Chelatococcus sp. YT9: one gene and its partner. The protein of the gene in region 1 binds, or shares a complex with, the protein of each later gene. Links are inferred from orthologs where the notes say so. Each region holds a gene or a part of one and is shown on either strand. Other genes may lie near its edges.

Evidence for each region.
Region 2: the proteins of dnaG (region 1) and KIO76_RS20020 are in contact, whole or in part, in a crystal structure (PDB 2R6A), measured with the Geobacillus stearothermophilus proteins. The link is inferred for Chelatococcus sp. YT9 from one-to-one orthologs. Residues at the interface, in WP_049624496.1 of Geobacillus stearothermophilus: Lys456, Leu457, Leu458, Pro459, Ala460, Asn463, Ala464, Leu467, Leu535, Leu536, Ile537, Ala538, Gln544, Glu545, Asp548, Tyr549, His552; in WP_033016901.1 of Geobacillus stearothermophilus: Ser13, Glu15, Ala16, Gln18, Glu91, Leu92, Asp94, Ala95, Val96, Pro97, Thr98, Ala99, Ala100, Asn101, Tyr104, Tyr105, Ile108.

The regions. Positions count from the first base shown.
Region 1 is NZ_JAHBRW010000001.1:2,461,117-2,464,325, forward strand. Bases 318-3,209 are described here. They hold dnaG (DNA primase), read left to right. Parts: upstream 318-748; coding sequence 749-2,671; downstream 2,672-3,209. Other genes in these bases: rpoD (RNA polymerase sigma factor RpoD), read left to right, coding at 2,930-3,209. Also shown: KIO76_RS11190 (GatB/YqeY domain-containing protein), read left to right, coding at 1-315. UniProt on the Escherichia coli protein: RNA polymerase that catalyzes the synthesis of short RNA molecules used as primers for DNA polymerase during DNA replication.
Region 2 is NZ_JAHBRW010000001.1:4,354,844-4,358,113, reverse strand. Bases 4-2,956 are described here. They hold KIO76_RS20020 (replicative DNA helicase), read right to left. Parts: upstream 2,248-2,956; coding sequence 760-2,247; downstream 4-759. Other genes in these bases: KIO76_RS20015 (cyclopropane fatty acid synthase), read right to left, coding at 2,476-2,956; alr (alanine racemase), read right to left, coding at 4-710. Outside these bases: more of alr, read right to left, coding at 1-3; more of KIO76_RS20015, read right to left, coding at 2,957-3,270. UniProt on the Escherichia coli protein: The main replicative DNA helicase, it participates in initiation and elongation during chromosome replication. Travels ahead of the DNA replisome, separating dsDNA into templates for DNA synthesis.

The DNA of each region.
Region 1 (3,209 bases):
GACGATGAGATCCTCTCCATGCTCCAGAAGGAGATCAAGCAGCGCCAGGAATCGGCCGCCATCTACAGCGAGGCCGGCCGCACGGAGCTTGCCGACCAGGAGAATGCAGAAATCGCCGTGATCTCCTCCTTCCTCCCGAAGCAACTCGACGAGGCCGAGGTCGCCGCTGCCATTGATGCGGCCGTTGCCCAGACAGGTGCAGCCAGCATCAAGGACATGGGCAAGGTCGTCGCGCATCTCAAGGGCGCCTATGCCGGCCGCATGGATTTCGCCAAGGCGAGTGCCGCGGTGAAGGCCAAGCTGTCGGGCGCCTGAGGCGCTTCTTGCCCGTCATGCTCGACAGCGGGTGTCATCCTCGGTGGCAGCGCCGGGAAGAGGGTCCATGAACGCCGGTTATGATCAGTGAGGATCGACAGCGTTCGTAGACCCCCCGACCGGCTTCGCCGATCGCCGGGGATGACGCACGACGGTTGCCACCGCTTACCTCTCCATGGTCGGCAGCGGTCGCGCTGCAGGCGCGCGTGAGGTGGGAACGCCCGCCAGCAAACCATCAACCCTCACCCGCCCCTCTCCCCGCAGGAGAGAGGGAGAACGCGAGTGTGGGCACGATGGCTCCTGTGGACGGGCGGGATAAGCCGCTCAACAGGGGATAACTTTCCCGCGCCTTGATCGCGTCTTCCCTACGTAAGAGCGTCGCGATGCCGCCGCCCTTGCTTTGGCCGCGGTCGGGGACCATCCTTCGGTGATCATGCGTTTTCCGCCCTCGATTCTCGAAGAAATTCGGGCACGGCTGCCGGTCACGGCGGTCGTCGGCCGACGCGTGCGGCTGACCAAGGCCGGCCGCGAATGGAAGGGGCTGTCTCCCTTCAACGCGGAGAAGACGCCGTCTTTTTATGTCAATGATCACAAGGGTTTCTATCACTGCTTTTCCTCGGGCAAGCACGGCGACATCTTCACCTTCCTGATGGAGACCGAGGGGCTGGCGTTTCCGGAAGCGGTGGAGCGGCTGGCGGCGGATGCCGGCGTCACGCTGCCGAAGATCTCGCACGAGGCGCAGGCCGAGGAGGAGCGCCGTCGCGGCCTGCATGAGATCATGGACATGGCGACGCAATTCTTCGAGGCCAATCTGGCCAAGAAGGAAGGCGCGCAGGCCTTACGCTATCTGGAGGGGCGGGGGCTTGGCCGCGAGGCGCGCGCGCGGTTCCGTCTCGGCTACGCCTTGCCCGACCGATTCGCACTGCGTGAGCATCTCGCTGGCCAAGGGGTTGACGCAGATGCGATGATCGAGGCCGGACTTCTGGTCAATCGCGAGGATGTGACCATCCCGCACGACCGCTTCCGCGACCGCATCATTTTCCCGATCACCGACATGCGGGGGAGGGTGATCGCCTTCGGCGGCCGCGCAATGAGCGCGGATGCGCCGGCCAAGTATCTCAACTCCTCAGAGACGCCGCTCTTCCATAAGGGCCACGTGCTCTACAACCACCAGGCGGCCCGCAAGGCTGCGCATGACAAGGGCACGGTCGTTGTCGTCGAGGGCTATGTCGACGTGATCGCCATGACCATGGCGGGCTTTCCGCATACGGTGGCGCCGCTCGGCACAGCCTTGACCGAGGAACAGCTCAATTTGCTATGGCGCATGGCACCGGAGCCGATCCTTTGTTTCGATGGCGATGGGGCGGGGCGGCGCGCGGCCTATCGCGCCATAGATGTGGCCTTGCCGCATCTCGTCGCGGGCCAATCGCTGCGTTTCGCACTGCTGCCTGAGGGACAGGATCCGGATGATCTCGCCCGTAGCGGCGGCGCCCCGGCCATCGCGAGAGTGCTGGATAACGCGCAGCCACTCGTCGACCTGCTCTGGATGCGGGAGGTAGAAGCTGCCTCCCTCGATACGCCCGAGCGTCGAGCGGCGCTGGAGAAGCGGCTGTTCGGACTGCTCAACGGCATTCGTGACGAAGACCTGCGGCGCCATTACCGGGCGGAGATCAGCCAGCGGCTTCGACAGCTGCTGCCACAATCCGGCGGACGCGGGCAGGGCTACCAACAGGGATCTTTCCAGCAAGGGCGCGGTCCCGGCTATGGCGGACAGAATTTCGCCAGGAATGGCCGTGGCGGGCGGGATGCGCGACAGCGGCCTGGCAGCGGGCCGCTACGTGCCAGCCCGAGCCTCGCCCGGCACCCGCTGTTCGCCGCCACGAGCGCCGGGGCGCCGCGTGAAGCATTGATCGTGTTGACGCTTCTTGCCCATCCCGAATTGATGCACCGGTACGGTGAGGACGTAACGTCACTTGATTTTGCCAATGCAGATGCGCTACGGCTGCGAGCCTGCCTGATCGACAGGGAAGCCTTGGCGATGGATGGGGTGCTGCCGTCCGATTCGCTTCCGCAGGAGGTCGCGCTGGCAGCCGAGCGGCTGCGTGTGGTGGTGCGTCACGGGGATGTCTGGGCCTTTGACCGCGATGCCGATTTGTCGGCTGTCGAGGAGATATTGCGGCAAGCACTGATCTTGCATCGGCGCGCATTCACGCTACATAGCGAATTGAAGGCTGCCGAACGTGCGCTTGCCGACGATGAAAGCGAGGCGAACCTCGCGTGGTTGACGGAGGTGCGCACCCAGTTGACCTCGCTCGACGGAGCAGAGGCCGACCGGGAGGCGGCAAAGAAGATCTGAACCCTCCTGGAACCGCCCGCGATGAGCGGCGGGTTTGGGCGGCGGAGTTGTTTGATGGCGTGTGGGCGCGCGGCGCCGCAGTTTTCGAGATTTTCGGTTCGGCTTGCCGAGACCGGGGGTTGGTTAACGGTTAGTCAAGCGGTCACGCGCTTGAATGAAGAATGAGACGGGTGGCTGAGCGTCGGGGCTCATGCTGCCTTTTTGTCTATGAGCGCATATGGCTGACGCGATAGGCTGTGTGCGAGTGGAGCATGGAACATGGCGACGAAGACGACCGAGCGGGAAGACAACCAGGAAGTCGCAGAGCCGCAAGCTGACGGCCCGTTGCTCGATCTCAGCGATGGCGCTGTCAAGCGCATGATCAAGGTCGCCAAGAAGCGCGGCTATGTAACTTATGACGAGTTGAACGAGGTTCTCCCGTCGGAGGAATTTTCCTCCGAGCAGATTGAGGACGTGCTCGCCCAGCTTAACGAGATGGGCATCAACGTCATCGAATCGGAGGAAGCCGACGATTCAAACAATGAAGGCGAGAGCGAAG
Region 2 (3,270 bases), 1.9 Mb from region 1 along the record:
GGATTGCCGCCATAGAGCGCGTAGCCCGGGCGCAGCAGATCGTAATGCGGCCGTTCCGGCAGATAGATCCCCGACGAATTGCAGAGAGACGCCGGGACACCGGGAAACAGGGCACGTGCCGCCTGGAAAGCCTTGATCTGCTTGGTATTGATCGGCAGAGCAGGAACTTCAGCAGAAACCAGATGGCTCATCACGAGCGAGGGCGTGAAGGCTTCCAACAGCCTGGTCTCACTGACGAGCTTCGTCGCGCTGTCCAGCCTGAGGCCAAGCCTGTTCATGCCGGTATCGATATGGATCGCCGCCGGCAGCTTGCTGCCGACGCTGGTGCAATAGGCGCTCCATTCCTCGATTTCCTCGCGCGAGCCGAGGACCGGCCGAGCATTTATGGCGGCGAAATGCGCGGCGGTTCCCGGCAGGAGGCCGTTGAGCACGTAAAGGCTTGCCGCGTTGTTGACGGCCCGGAAGCGCTCGGCCTCGCTGAAGTGAGCGACGAAGAACGTCATGCAGCCCGCGGCCGAGAGCGCGCGCGCCGCCTGCTCCAGGCCAATGCCGTAAGCATCAGCCTTGATGACAGCGGCGCATTCTGCGTCCGGAGCCTCGCCCGCGAGCGTGCGCCAGTTCTTCACGAGCGCCTTGAGATCGATGGTCAGAACGGCGCCGGCGTCGGCCTCGCGGACAGCGGCAGCGTTGGTGAGAGCAGAGGCGGTCACAATGAGAGGAACCTCATCTCAGCTGGCAATGGCGCGATGTGCCCATCGTTCAGTATTGCTCAGGCAGGTGATCTTCCTGCGCCAGATTGCCGAAGCGGGTCACATCAGCCTGGAACGAGAGCTGGACCGTGCCGGTTGGACCATGGCGCTGCTTGCCGATGATCACTTCAGCCTTGCCGTGGGCCTGATCCATCTCGGCCTGCCATTTGAAGTGCTCCTCGGTGCCCATCTTGGGCTCCTTGTTCTTGAGGTAATATTCGTCACGATAGACGAACATGACCACGTCGGCATCCTGCTCGATTGAGCCTGATTCACGCAGATCCGATAGTTGCGGCCGCTTGTCGTCGCGCGCCTCGACCTGGCGCGAGAGCTGAGACAGCGCCACGATCGGCACGGCCAGTTCCTTGGCGAGAGCCTTCATGCCGGTCGTGATCTCGGTGAGCTCCTGGACGCGGTTCTCGCCCTTCTTCGACGAGCCGGAGAGGAGCTGCAGGTAATCCACCACCAGGAGATCAAGGCCCCGCTGGCGTTTTAGCCGGCGGGCGCGGGCCGCAAGCTGGGCGATCGACAGGCCGCCGGTCTGGTCGATGTAGAACGGGATCGTCTGCATCTCGCGGGCGACGTCGCTGATCTTGTAGAATTCGTCCTCGCGGATGTCGCCGCGCCGGATCTTGTAGGAGGGAATGCCTGCCTGTTCGGCAATGATACGATTGGCGAGCTGCTCCGACGACATTTCCAGCGAGAAGAAGCCAACGATGCCGCCGTTCACGGTTTTCAACGTGCCGTCAGGCTGCTTTTCGCCGCGGTAGGCCTTGGCGATGTTGAAGGCGATGTTGGTGGCGAGCGAGGTCTTGCCCATGGCGGGGCGGCCGGCGAGGATGACGAGGTCGGACGGCTGCAGGCCGCCCATCATCCGGTCGAGGTCGTGGAGCCCGGTGGCGAGGCCTGAAAGCTTGCCCTCCCGCTTGTAGGCCGCGGCTGCCACATCGACCGCCGCTGTGAGCGCAGTCGCGAAGTTCTGGAATCCGCCGTCATAACGCCCCGTCTCGGCCAGTTCGTAGAGGCGCCGCTCCGCTTCCTCGATCTGGTCGCGCGGTGAGACATCCACGGCCGAATCATAGGCCTCGTTGACCATGTCCTCGCCGATCTCGATCAGACGGCGGCGGACGGCAAGGTCATGGATGGTGCGGCCGTAGTCCTCGGCATTGATGATGGTGGTGGCTTCGGCGGCGAGGCGCGCCAGATATTGCGGGATGGTGACGCCGCCGAGGTCCTGATCGCCGAGGAAAGTCTTCAGGGTGATGGGCGTTGCGATCTTGCCAGCCTTGATCAGGCTGGTCGCGACTTCATAGATCCGCCGGTGCACCTCTTCCTGGAAGTGCTCGGCTTCGAGGAAGTCGGAGACCCGGAAATAGGCGTCATTGTTGACGAGAATGGCCCCGAGGAGCGCTTGCTCGGCATCGATATTATGCGGCGCGAGACGGAACTGTGCCTCGCTCGCCGTCTCAAGCCGCGCTACTAGACTATTCACCGCCACCTTACCGCCCTAACACGTGAGTCGCTTTGGCTCACTCTAGCACGGTCGAAGGGTGGACCTAGGCGGCGGCCGGGGGAGTCCCGCAACTCACTCGATTCACAAGCAGCGGACAAATATTGTCCACTGTTGCCGGATTGCCCGTTGACTGTTCACGCCTCTGATGGCGTCCGGCTCACCAATCAGCACGGGCTCCAGCGCGGCATGTTCCGCGCTGGAGCCGGCACGGAATCATTCGCCCGCTAGACGCAGGTCGCGGGGTTTGCCTTCCCGCGCGCGCAGGGCGTTCTCCCGGCGGGAGATATAGTCCCGGGTCAGCGGCACGCTTTCCTGCTGCTTGGCGAGCTGAACCTGGAAGACCATCATGCCGTCATGGCGGAAGGACATTTCGGAACCCGCGAGATAGAAGTCCCACATCCGCACGAACCGTTCGTCGTAAAGAGCAAGAACCTCTTCCCGATGTGCGTGGAAACGCTGACGCCAGGCCTTCAGCGTCTCCGCGTAGTGCAGACGCAGGATCTCGATATCCGTCACGACCAGACCGGCCTTCTCGATATGCGGCAGGACTTCCGACAGGGCGGGTATGTAGCCGCCCGGGAAAATATATTTGTCGATCCAGGAGTTTGTGCTGCCCGGTGGCCCCATTCGCCCGATCGAGTGGATCACCGCCACGCCATTGTCGGCCAAGCGGTCTCTGATCGTCTCGAAATAGGTCCTGTAATAGGGCACGCCGACATGCTCGAACATGCCGACGGAGATGATGCGATCGAAGGTCTCCGTCAGTGAGCGGTAGTCCTGCAGCCGGAATTCCACCTGGTTGCCGAGCCCGCCTTCGGTCGCACGGTTGCGTGCGACTGCCAACTGCTCCTGCGAAAGCGTGACCCCGGTCACCTTGGCGCCGCATCGCTCGGCGAGATAGAGGCCGAGACCGCCCCAGCCGCAGCCGATATCGAGAACCTTTTGATCCGGCTCCACCAGGAGCTTTGCGGCCAAGTGCCTCTTTTTAGCTAGTTGGGCATCATCAAG